4 regions of the Cytobacillus sp. FSL M8-0252 genome follow, and region 3 is predicted to be linked to each of the others. Evidence: riboswitches for the same ligand, from Rfam matches in the RefSeq annotation. Region 3 holds a riboswitch; each other region holds the start of a gene.
What was found. Region 3 has a riboswitch for thiamine pyrophosphate ahead of thiW (energy coupling factor transporter S component ThiW). Riboswitches for the same ligand answer to the same signal wherever they lie in the genome.
Positions count from the first base shown of each region.

Region 1: linked by a shared signal. The riboswitch ahead of thiT (energy-coupled thiamine transporter ThiT) and the one ahead of thiW (energy coupling factor transporter S component ThiW) in region 3 are both predicted to bind thiamine pyrophosphate.
Region 2: linked by a shared signal. The riboswitch ahead of tenA (thiaminase II) and the one ahead of thiW (energy coupling factor transporter S component ThiW) in region 3 are both predicted to bind thiamine pyrophosphate.
Region 4: linked by a shared signal. The riboswitch ahead of MKX83_RS02140 (3-oxoacyl-ACP reductase) and the one ahead of thiW (energy coupling factor transporter S component ThiW) in region 3 are both predicted to bind thiamine pyrophosphate.

Region 1 covers NZ_JBBOWZ010000001.1:337,391-340,534, forward strand. The annotation lists gene sigY (RNA polymerase sigma factor SigY) at 1-16, opposite strand, end outside; gene MKX83_RS01775 (hypothetical protein) at 425-1,021, shown strand; gene thiT (energy-coupled thiamine transporter ThiT) at 1,432-2,010, opposite strand; TPP riboswitch at 2,115-2,219, opposite strand; gene MKX83_RS01785 (hypothetical protein) at 2,353-2,592, shown strand; gene MKX83_RS01790 (M23 family metallopeptidase) at 2,616-3,144, shown strand, end outside.
Region 2 covers NZ_JBBOWZ010000001.1:2,702,768-2,705,911, reverse strand. The annotation lists gene MKX83_RS13645 (GNAT family N-acetyltransferase) at 1-518, shown strand, start outside; gene trhA (PAQR family membrane homeostasis protein TrhA) at 641-1,276, opposite strand; TPP riboswitch at 1,613-1,722, shown strand; gene tenA (thiaminase II) at 1,845-2,534, shown strand; gene MKX83_RS13630 (MFS transporter) at 2,835-3,144, shown strand, end outside.
Region 3 covers NZ_JBBOWZ010000001.1:2,506,019-2,509,162, reverse strand. The annotation lists gene MKX83_RS12740 (hypothetical protein) at 1-336, shown strand, start outside; gene MKX83_RS12735 (shikimate kinase) at 386-892, opposite strand; TPP riboswitch at 1,019-1,126, shown strand; TPP riboswitch at 1,169-1,261, shown strand; gene thiW (energy coupling factor transporter S component ThiW) at 1,332-1,853, shown strand; gene thiD (bifunctional hydroxymethylpyrimidine kinase/phosphomethylpyrimidine kinase) at 1,822-2,628, shown strand; gene thiM (hydroxyethylthiazole kinase) at 2,628-3,144, shown strand, end outside.
Region 4 covers NZ_JBBOWZ010000001.1:407,318-410,461, forward strand. The annotation lists gene MKX83_RS02130 (phasin family protein) at 1-207, shown strand, start outside; gene MKX83_RS02135 (glycosyltransferase) at 318-1,238, shown strand; TPP riboswitch at 1,324-1,425, shown strand; gene MKX83_RS02140 (3-oxoacyl-ACP reductase) at 1,518-2,273, shown strand; gene MKX83_RS02145 (IclR family transcriptional regulator) at 2,497-3,144, opposite strand, start outside.

The DNA of each region.
Region 1 (3,144 bases), 2.2 Mb from region 3:
ATTTTTTCTCTTCCAAACCTTGCCCCCCTTTTCTTTGGATTTACTATTATGACGATTAGTGTTCTCCTTTCGTTCACGAAAAATAAAATTTTTTGAATGGAGATAGAGATTATTTCTTGTTATTGCATAGAAGTTATGCGAGTGGATAAATATGTAAATGATAATTACAATGTTCAATTATATCCTTATTTTCAATAACATGGACCCTCTGGTGGCATGACTACAGAGGAAAGAGCCAGCAGTATCTAGGCGTGTGTGCTATACAATCTCCACATAAACTTGGGCGGTGGTATCTTTTAAATATGTGTCAGCTTCATCCAATCAATACGGTAATTCTTAAATGAGCGTTTATAGTTAAGACTGAACGCAAATGATGTTTACGCGCAAAAGAGAGAAGAGGAAGTCAGAGAACTGCGCGTAAATCGTGTATACGCGCAAAAGAGAAAAGAGGAAGTCAGAGAACTGCGCGCAAATCGTGTATACGCGCAAAAGAGAGAAGAGGAAGTCAGGGAACTGCGCGCAAATTGTGTTTACGCGCAAAAGAGAGCAGGGGAAGTCAGGGAACTGCGCGCAAATCGTGTTTATGCGCAAAAGAGAGAAGAGGAAGTCAGGGAACTGCGCGCAAATTGTGTTTACGCGCAAAAGAGAGAAGGGGGAAGTCAGGGAACTGCGCGCAAATCGTGTATACGCGCAAAAGAGAAAAGAGGAAGTCAGAGAACTGCGCGCAAATCGTGTATACGCGCAAAAGAGAGCAGGGGAAGTCAGGGAACTGCGCGCAAATCGTGTTTATGCGCAAAAGAGAAAAGAGGAAGTCAGAGAACTGCGCGCAAATCGTGTATACGCGCAAAAGAGAGAAGAGGAAGTCAGAGAACTGCGCGCAAATCGTGTTTATGCGCAAAAGAGAGCAGGGGAAGTCAGGGAACTGCGCGTAAATCGTGTATACGCGCAAAAGAGAGAAGAGGAAGTCAGGGAACTGCGCGCAAATTGTGTTTACGCGCAAAAGAGAGAAGGGGAAGGTTGAGAACTGCGCACGATCGTGTTTACGTACAAAAATCACAAGAAAGAAAACAGATGATGTTGGTTTAAACTACCGTAGATAATAGTTGTTGCAAGTTCATAAATAATCAAGATTGTTCATCGTTAGATTGACATTGACGGAAGAAAAGTGCTGCTAAAAAAAGTAAGGATAAAGATGTGTCTACTCCCCCTCTCAGAAATCCAAAAAGAAAACTGCCGGTCTCAAGGAGAAAATAGAAGAGAAGATGTTGGTTTGTCTAGCTGCTTTTGGCGCTTTCATTTTGCATGGTTACCTTATGGATATCACGCCGATGTACATGTCACCCTGATTCCACAGTTCATTCATCGTGCGAAAATCCCCCAAAACGTTGACTTGAAAAAAAGGCCCTGCGTTCCCCCAGAGCCTTTAGATGATTAATATGCTTTTTTCAGAAGGACCTTATTGGCTGTTGTGTAAAGCATGACAACGACTAAGGCACATACGATAAAGGTAGGTAGCATATATGTTCCGTTATATACGAGTGAGTAAAGTGCGACAGGTTGATCTGCCGGAGCATAGGCACCAAATAGGATAATGCCTGATAAATAATGGCATAAGAAGCGTAAGAAACTTCCTAAGAAAACGCCACTAATAACATACATGTTTGCTTTGGCAAATTGGCCGTCTTGATAATTTTGCACAACTTTATTCATATAGATGCCTGCGAGTCCGACAACAGCAAAGGCTACGAAATAGTCAATGATCCAAGAGGCGAAATGAAAAGGAACAGCTCCTGTTAAGATTTGAAGTCCTCCTAATAGTAAGCCCGTTAAGACGCCGCCTTTAACACCCCAACGAAAGGCCATTAAGAAAACCGGTACCATAGCAAGTGAGATGGACCCACCTTGTGGCCAAAATCTCCCCATCAGTAAGCCTGATAAGAAATCAAGTAATAATGCCAAAGCTGCAAATATAGCAATTTCCACCATAAAAAGTGTTTTATTTTGTTTCATGTTTTTCCTCCTTCTCCGAAAAGAGAAGCGAACGAGTAAACCTGTATTACTTTTTTGTCATGAAAAAAAGCAATACATAGGCGGTGATGGATGCCTAGTATTGCTCATATCCAAAACCACGATCCCTACGCTAGCATTATCTAACAGGTTCTTAGGGTCAGAACGAACTCGCTCACTCTCAGCCATATTAGGCTCCCCTTGTGGAAGTATTAAATTTATCCTCGGTTAGAATATACTATGACTTTCATCAGAATTTAAGAATCTTTTTTTGGTAGTAAAAAAACAGATTATTTGTGAAACTTATTCCCTAGATAGTCGTAGAATAATCAAGGAGTGATTGATATGAAGAAGGTTTTTGAAGTAAACCATCATGGAAATCATATATTAATCGAAAATTATTGGATTAACGGAGAAAAGTTGTATGTAAATGGTGAATTACAGGATGAAAATTTAGGTCTAGCATTAAGAGGGGATTTGAAAGGTAAGTTAGAAGATTCAAGTGAAATTAAAGTAACTATTGGCGGTTTCTTTACTATTAATTGCAAAATATTTCTTGAGAATCGTTTAATTTTTTCATCTTAATAAAACTTACGGGGGTAGAGGGTATGGTAGGGTCAATAGATCCTGATAGGTTTATAGATCATTGGTTAAGAGAAGATTTTAAAACAATTTATGAAGCAACTTCAAAAGTGTTTCAAGGAATGGTTTCATTATCGGCATTTATTGAGATGAGCGCAGCTTTTAATGAAGGTGTGCGTAGTTATCATCTTACGTCACGGACGGATGTCTTAGGCATTGGTCAGTTCGTATGGGTAGATAACTCAAAAGCAAAAGCAGTTGTGGTTGGATTCGATGATAAATATACAATTGTCAGTTTCTATTTGAAACCCTACTTTGTCTTTCCAGAAACAGATAAGATTTATACAAAGAATGAATACATTATGCCAGTGATGGATGATTGGTTTGTTTTCTGGGGTGGCACAAATGAATTTATTAATTACCATTACGTATATGAACATCAAAGGTACGCGTATGATCTATTAAAGGTGAAGGATGGCTCTACATATAATGGTAGACCTGAAAAAAATGAGAGTTATTACGCATTTGCAGAGGAAGTTATCGCCCCTCAAAATG
Region 2 (3,144 bases), 200 kb from region 3:
TTCAAGAGGATGTTTTATTATACCTTTATCAACAATTCTATACGATCGGGTGTCAGGAGTTATATGAAATTAACCCTCTTCAATTTATCTATAAAGATAGAAAGAACGAAATCGTGGTTGAGGAAGTGACAAATGATAATTTAGGAGAATATCTACAATTGCAGAGAAACTTTGATCTAGATTATGGTGAGGAATATGTGAACCTTAATAGAAGCATGCATTCCTATCATCATAATGCAAAAGATACATTACAGTTACTCGCATATGATCATGGTGTGCCAGCAGGTTCATTACAAGTATTTTTTAATAAGTGTACAGCTGAAATTGATAATGTAGGTGTGTTACCAGCTCACCGATTAAAGGGGATTGCTGCAAGCTTGCAATATGAAGTAATGAAGCGATTTAGCAATCATAGGGTTATACTTGTAGCCGACAGCAATGACACGCCAAAGGATATGTATCGTAAACAAGGGTATAAAAAATTGAGCTTTCGCTATGAAGTAATGAAGTTATTATAAGTAGTAGTTTATTATTAATATAGAACAAGTAATGTGATAAAAACTCTACAAACTGATATTAATAAATCTGCAGGTGGTGAGAGTAGCCATCTGCAGATCATTTATAAAGAGGTAAATTTTGATCAAGGTAAAAGAGAGAGAACAGCAAAAAAATGCATAATCGAACCAGCAAGAACAAAAACATGCCACAATGCGTGATGGTACTTAAATCCTCTCCATACATAAAATATTGAACCAGCAGTGTATAGAACGCCACCGATAATGAGGAAAATCATTCCTTGTGTAGGTAAGTGTGTAACCAGAGGCTCCCAGGCAAATATAATTAGCCAGCCCATCAAAACATATAGTAATGTGGAGAAGACTAAAAACTTTTTAACAAAAAAACATTTGAAAACTGTTCCAGCAATTGCTAGCCCCCATACAAGACCAAATAAGGTCCATCCTAAGGTTCCTTTAACTGTTATAAATAGAAACGGTGTGAACGTTCCAGCAATAAAAAAGTAAATGGAAGAATGATCGAGAATCTCAAATACATCCTTTGCTTTTCCAGCAGGTAAACTATGTAGCAAAGTTGATGAGAAATATAAAATAACCATCGTTGTACCAAAAAGAACAAAGCTGACAATATGCCAAGCTGTTCCATATAAGGATGAGAAAACAGTTAAAATGACGAGAGCCGCAATACTTAATAGCGCACCGATTCCGTGTACGATCGCGTTGGCGATTTCTTCTCCCTTTGAAAAAATATGTGTTTCCAAGTAGTATTCACCCATTCTTTATCCAAAATCATAATTCTAGTATAAACATTTTTTTAGCTGATAAAAAGTCGTAAGCTTTCATTATAAAGAAAAACTTCACTAGGCGAAGAGGGTGGAGAGTGTAAATGCATGGAGAATATTTGGAGTTATCCATCCTTGAGTCAATGCCAATTTAAGCCGCGGTGTTAGATCAGTTGAAGTGTTTAGGTAACGACAGCATTCATCCAACTTGTTCATAATCGTTACTGAAAGAGAAGCTTGACATTGCTCAATTCCTAAACTTGCAGTTGACATTTATTGATAAGATGATAACATAACTTTGAAAGCATAATTGAATAAATCCACTAGGGGTGCCTTTAAAAGGCTGAGATTAAAGTGCAATAACTTTAAGACTCTTAGAACCTGATCTGGTTGATACCAGCGTAGGGAAGTGGCGTATATCAATTTAGTTAACGTTATAACTATAACTAAATGAATGATGTATACAGTAACCACTTTCTTATAGGAAGTGGTTTTTCGCTTTTCTGGATTTTTTATGCTCGATAAAAAAAGAGAAGAGGTAGAAATGATGACAACAAAAGAAACGTTTACACAATCGTTAAGGAAAGAAGTACATGATATATGGGAAGCGAATTTTGAACACCCTTTCGTTAAAGGAATTGCTAAGGGAGATTTACCAATTGAGTGTTTCCGCTTTTATGTGTTACAAGATTCTTACTATTTATCACATTTTGCTCGTGTGCAAGCAATCGCTGCTTCTAAAGCAGAGAATTTATATATGACCTCAAGAATGGCCTCGCATGCGCAAGGTACCTATGAAGCTGAACTAGGGTTACATAACAAATTTATGGAGGTATTAAAAGTTTCTGAAGAAGAGTTAAACCAGTTTAGACCCGCTCCTACTGCCTATGCATATACATCCCATTTATATCGTGTAGCAGAGACAGGCACAGTTGGCGAGGTCATCGCTAGTTTGCTTCCGTGTTATTGGATTTATTATGATATTGGGCAGAGCTTTAAAGGGGCAAAACCAAAAGAAGAAATCTATCGTACCTGGATTGATACATACGGTGGAGAATGGTTTGTTAAACTTGTACTGGAACAAATTCATCATCTTGATCGGCTTGCTGAAATTGCATCTGAAACAGAAAAAGAAAAAATGAAAATGGCATTTACCATTAGCTGTCAATATGAGTTAGCTTTTTGGGAAATGGCTTATACCCAAGAAAAGTGGTTAAGTGATAAAACATATGCATAAAACTTCATAAATGAAAGCGGGAATAGTGTTAACAGAATAAGGTTAGTTCATACTAACTCAATTCTGTTAACATCATACCCTTTATAATCGTTGTAATATCAGGTTTGTTATGCAATTAAGACAGTTTGCCATATCGGATTTTCCTAAAAAAGAAGTTAGATCTTCACCAACTACTCATCTAGTCAATAGAAATGACTTCTACTTCTCCACCCTCATAGACATATAAACTTCCTATATATATATAAAGACAATAAGCGTATAATGAGAGACGAATGTTAAATTGAGGAAGGCGTTTAAATAATGAATAAACAACAAAGTAAGTACAGATGGGTTGTATTTGGTGTTTTACTTTTAGCCTATTTATTTATGGTTAGTCAAAGAACAGCACCTGGTTTAATTACTGATCAATTAATGGAAGAATTTCATTTAACTGCAGCAACGATTGGGCTGATAACGAGTATTCAATTTTTTGCTTATGCTGGATTGCAAATTCCCATCGGATTATTCTCTGATAGATTTGGTCCAAATGTATTTCTAGTCGCTGGAACGCTGCTAAACGGACTAGGTACCATCCTCTATAGTTCGGTAGATAATAGTTATATGCTTATCT
Region 3 (3,144 bases):
AGAAAACTAGAGATGAGCGCCCCGCAAAAGGGTTTAGCTAGTCACTCGGAAGGGGAATCAGAGATGAGCGCCCCGCAAAAGGGATTAGCAAGTCCCTCAAAAGGAGATTCAGAGATGAGTGCCCTGCAAAAAAGTTTAGCAAGTCACTCAGAAAGAAAACCAGAGATGAACGCCTCGCAAAAGGGTTTAGCAAGTCACTCAGAAAGAAAACCAGAGATAACCGCCTCACAAAAAGGGAGTTATTCAGCAATTTATTTAGAACCAAACACAAATGAAAGCCGAGGAAGGGAGTGCCCGGCTTTCATAAATTCGTTTAGGATAATGCGAATTACTTAGATAGTAAAAGAAACATTCTAATGAACTATAACCATAATCATCACAAGCTTTATCCTATCCCACTAACAATCAATTCAGCAGCTTCTTCAGCTGTTTTCCCGTCAACATTGATTTTTAGATGATATGGTTGATAATGAGCTTGTCTTTCTTTGTAGAGATGATACATTTCGTCAGTAGAAAGACCATTCAATTTCGGTCTTGTATCTTTAATCAATGGGTATCGATCGAGCCAATTTTCCCATGAGAGCTCGATAAGGACAACGGTACTGTTTTGTAAACAAATTTCGCGGTTCTTACTGTTTAAAAAGGCGCCGCCGCCTAATGAAAGAATCTGTTTTTCTTCGGCAGATAGTTGTTCAATCAATTCGCTTTCAGCTTTTCGAAAAACTTCTTCACCATGATCAAGGAAAATTTTTGAAGTTGACATACCAAACTGTTGTTCAATGCGTTCATCCGTGTCGATTAAACCCCAATGTAATTTCTTAGCTAATTCCGTTCCTATGGATGTCTTTCCGACCCCCATAAACCCAATAAGTACAATACTCTTATCTTCCATAGACTGTCCTCCCGAATGTTATATAAAATATCATATCATAACGTTTTATGTCGCAACATCGTTTCTATCCAATGTTTTTTATTTTCATTTCTATCATTTCATGTTATATTGACATCATATATTATAAGTTTTCACTGGGGGTGCCTTCACATAGAGGCTGAGATTGAATGCCGTTCAAAACCCTTTGAACCTGATCTGGTTTGTACCAGTGGAGGGAAGTGTGTCGATGTAGTCGTCCTCGCTTCCTTTTGGAAGTAGAGGATTTTTTTATATATGAATAAATGCTAGGGGTGCCAAATACTTGGCTGAGATGAACCCTTTGAACCTGATCTAGTTAATACTAGCGTAGGGAAGCGAGTGAGTCATACATATCATGATGACCAAAGCCGCTTATTCAAAATAGCGGCTTTTTTATTTTTATCGAAAGGAGGAAAGGTCTTTGAATAAAATCCAAAAAATGACGATGACGGCAACGATTGCAGCCATCACTACTGTGTCGAGTAGTCTCATTTTTATTCCGATTGGAATAGCGAAAATTTTTCCGATTCAGCACTTGGCGAATGTATTATCTGCTGTACTTCTTGGACCATGGTATGCCGTTAGTCAAGCGTTTCTTTCATCTACATTGAGAAATATGATGGGGACTGGAAGTGTTTTTGCCTATCCCGGGAGTATGATTGGCGCATTACTTGCAGGGTTCCTTTATCAAAAAACGAAAAAAATTGGCTTCTCAGCACTAGGTGAAGTCGTTGGAACAGGAATGATAGGGGCAGTAGCGACTTATCCGATTAGTACATTACTTTTAGGACAAGAAGCAACCCTTTTCGGATTCCTACCAGCATTTATGGTGAGCTCGTTTACTGGAGCAATTTTAGGATATGGTTTATTAAGAGTATTAATTAAGAATAAAGCTATTGGAGGTTACATCAATGAAAACAGCATTAACGATCGCAGGTTCTGATTCAGGAGGAGGAGCTGGGATTCAAGCAGATCTTAAAACTTTTTCCGCCAATGGTGTGTTTGGCATGTCCGTCATTACGGCGATTACCGCTCAAAATACAGTAGAGGTACGTTCGGTACAGGATATAGAAATCAATATTATAAAAGACCAAATAGAAGCTGTGTTTGATGATATCCAAGTTGATGCTGTCAAAATCGGGATGTTGTCATCTAGTGAGACTGTAAAAATCGTCGCAGACCGTTTAAATCATTATAGTCCAAAAGTGATTGTGTTAGATCCTGTTATGGTTTCAAAAGGTGGACATCATCTTTTAAAGGAACAAGCTATTGAAGCATTAAAAGCGAAAATGTTACCACTTGCGACTGTAATTACGCCAAACATTCCTGAAGCTGAAGTACTTTCGGGTATGACAATTCGCACGGTTGATGATATGGAGCAAGCTTGTAAAAAATTATATGAATTAGGGCCAAAAGCCGTCTTATTAAAAGGTGGACATTTAGAAGGAGAACCGAATGACTTATTATGGGATGGACAAAGTTTCAACTGGTTTAATGGTCGAAGAGTAGAGACAAAAAACACCCATGGTACAGGTTGTACTCTATCATCTGCCATTGCTGCCGGGTTAGCAAAAGGGGAAGAACTTATTGAGGCCATACAGTCTGCGAAAAATTATATTTCCATAGCGATTGAGCATAGCCTAGCACTCGGTCATGGGCATGGTCCTACAAATCATTTTTATGAGTTATACAACAAAGCAAAGATGGAGGAAAGATAATGGCGATTTCAAGTGAAGCAGTTGAGAGAGTCTTTCAGCAGTTACAAGAACAAACCCCACTCATTCATCATTTAACAAATACAGTAACTATTAATGATTGTGCAAATGTGACCCTAGCAATGGGCGGTTCACCTGTTATGGCCACCCAACTCTTAGAAGTAGAAGAAATGGCTATGATGGCAGATGGGCTCGTAATTAATTTTGGTACTATTAATGATGCGATGTTTGCGGCAATGATTAAAGCGGGACAAACTGCCAATAAAAAAGGGGTCCCAGTAATATTTGATCCAGTTGGTGTTGGTGCAACCACTTATCGCACAAATAAGGCAAAAGAGCTAATTAGCACAATAAAAGTGTCCATTATTCGCGGCAATGCTTCTGAAGTTTCTGCTCTTATTGGTAAGAATACAAAAACGCGTGGTGTTGATGCAGGGGCAATTGAAATAGCACCTGAAGCACTTGCAAAGGAGGCAGCTGAAGTCCTAAACTGTCTCATTGTTATTAGTGGAAAAGAAG
Region 4 (3,144 bases), 2.1 Mb from region 3:
GCACAAGAAATGATGGATGAGTTAGTGAAAAGAGGAGAGTTAACAAAACAGGAAGCGAAGGATTTTATGCAGGAGGTAAGGGCGAAAGGCCAAGAGAAGCAAACGCAGATAGACGACAAAGCCCATCAACGAATGACTAGTTTATTGCATGATTTGAATATCGCTACAAAGGATGATGTCTTAAGATTGAGGATGAAGGTGCCATAACAGACGAAGAAAAGGCCGTTCAAACCGAGGCCTTTATTCAACAGTTACAAACTCCAGGTGTTTATGAAGTAGGAGGATTAGGTGCGTGCACGCTAATTAGCAGGAAGGCTTTGTTAGCAGGTATTCATTTTAGTAAAATTAAAAATCTCAGTTTTTGGGGAGAAGATCGACATTTTTGTGTGAGAGCTGTGGCATTAGGACTGGATCTACATGTAGACACACATACACATCTGCCAGCTTATCATATTTATCGTTCTTCTGACCTTACAGGCATACCCGCATTTAAAGAAAAATGTCAGTATGCTTATAGCGAACTACCTATTTATCCAGAAAAAGCAGAAAGCCATCAAATTCGCTTATCGATGATTGTGAAGAATGAAGAAGGTCGTTATTTACAAACGATGTTAAAGAAAGTAAAGCCATTTATCGATGAAGCTGTGATTATAGATGATGCTAGTACTGATCAGACTATATCGATTTTCTTGCAAGAACTAAAAGGTATGCCAATTAAATTGGTCAAGAATGCAAGCTCCCAGTTTGCCAATGAAGTGGAACTAAGAAAACAACAGTGGTTAGAAGCAACGAATGGTTTTTTAGGTTGGGTATTAAATCTTGACGCAGATGAATGGTTTGAGGAGAGTTTTATTGATTATATTGATGACTTTGTTAAACAGGATACTATCGACCTGTACTGTTTTAGACTGTATGATATGTGGGATGAAGACCATTATCGTGAAGATGAATACTGGCAAGCACATTTCTTATACCGTCCATTTCTAGCAAGAGTTAGATCAACCTTTCAGCCTGTCTGGAAAGAAACACCACAGCATTGTGGGAGATTTCCAGAAAACATCTTCCAACTTACCCACAGTTTATCCACAATACGAGTCAAGCATTTAGGCTGGGCAAAAGAAAAAGATCGATTAGAAAAATATGAGAGATATAAGCTGCTTGACCCGAATAGCCTCTACGGTAATGAGAAACAATATGAATCGATTCTAGATAAGAATCCCCGTTTAAAACAATGGTGAGAAACATAAAGCAAATGGTCAGTTTCGAAATGAACTTCGATTCATAGCTAGGAAACTATTTGTATGCTAAACTAAAAATAATTAAAAATTGTTGCAGGGGGACTCAGAAAATGAGTTGAGAAGGTTAAAACCTGACCCTTAGAACCTGTTCGTTAAGACGATCGTAGGGAGCATCTTCCAACTATATGCATATGTATGGTAGGCTCTCCATTTTCGGGGAGCCTTTTGTTTTGTTTCCCTGAACATTTTTAATTACATCTATTGAAAAGAGGGAATAGCGTGAGAGAAGAAGTCGTGTTAGTAACAGGAGCAAGTCGTGGATTAGGAGCTGCAATTGCTGAAAAGTTTGGTAAGGAGGGCTACAAAGTAGTCGTTAATTATTTTAATAATAAAGAAAAAGCAGATGCAGTAGTTGAAAAAATCGGACAAGATCGTGCATTGGCTATCCAAGCTGATGTAAGAGATCATCAAGCAGTAAAAGCAATGGTAGCAGACACAATTGCTCATTTTGGTCGCTTGGATATCGTTGTAAATAATGCATTAGTTCAATTTAAATTTGATCCTGTGGCACAGGCGAAAGTAGAGGAATTATCTTGGGCTAGCTATCAAACCCAGTTTGAAGGCGCGATAAAAGCAAGCTTAAATGTTGTTCAATCTGCTCTTCCGGCTCTAAAGGATTCACAGCAAGCCCGTGTGATTGGTATTGGCACGAATCTTTACCAGAACCCAGTCGTTGCCTACCATGAATATACAACAGCCAAAGCGGCATTAATTGGCTTTACACGCAATATGGCCAAAGAGCTCGGACAGTATGATATTAATGTGAATATGGTTTCCGGTGGATTATTAGAAACAACGGATGCAAGTGCTGTTACTACCCCTGAGGTATTTGCGATTGTGGCTGATAACTCTGCTATCCGCCGTGTGACAAAACCAGAAGACGTAGCAGAAGCCGTTGTTTTCTTAGCCTCTCCAGGCGCTAGAGCGATTACGGGACAAAATCTAGTCGTTGATCATGGATTGACGATGAACTAAGATAAAAAAGGTCGTCATCTTTGTTTATGGCGGCCTTTTTCAATAAAATGGACTTATTTTGTAGGTTGATAAATCAGTAAAGAGCTTATATCAGCAAATGTGAGACTAAGTCGAAGCTAAACTCCAATTTATTCGCAGAAAAGGATATTTTTAAAATAACAACTTAATTTTCTCACTAGTATTTTATTCTACTAGATGTTAAAACGGTCGATTGAACGTTCAATCAGTATTGTTCAATTTTTCCTTGTTTATATCGATAGCCAAACATAGAAGATGCTTGTAGGTGAAACTTCAGCAGTTGCTTGCTCATCGGATCCGATGCTTCCTTAGGCATCTTATCGTTAAATCCAACAACTGTCACTGCACCGAGTAATTGATTCTGGTAGTCTAGCAAAGGGACGGAAGCCGAAGAAATCGATGGAATTAAAGGTTCGGTAGCGAAGGAGATTTTCGATTGTTGAATCATTTGCCATTCTGCGTTATCGATCGCTTCCCCGTCTCCTAGCCAATCTTTTGTCAGTACTGGGTTTAAGAAACTTAAGAAAATCTTCCCTGCGGCAGATGTTGGTGGTAAGCTTCCGCCTAGTTGTGTACCAATATGAAGTGGTTCATTCGAATGACAAATCTTTGTCGTAATAGGTCCGTTGTTTGTCCATAATGAAAACGAAACGGTGCAGGAAGTAAGCGAAGAAAGTTCCTGCATATACGGAGTGATTGCATCGGCAATATCACGACTACCAAAGGCGGCTGTACCATATTGAATCAATTTGCTTCCAAGATAATACAGGTTTGTCCCTTTTTCACGATAGAGCATGTTCAATTGCGTAAGTGTATTTAAATATTTATATAAATTACTTTTCGTAATACCGGT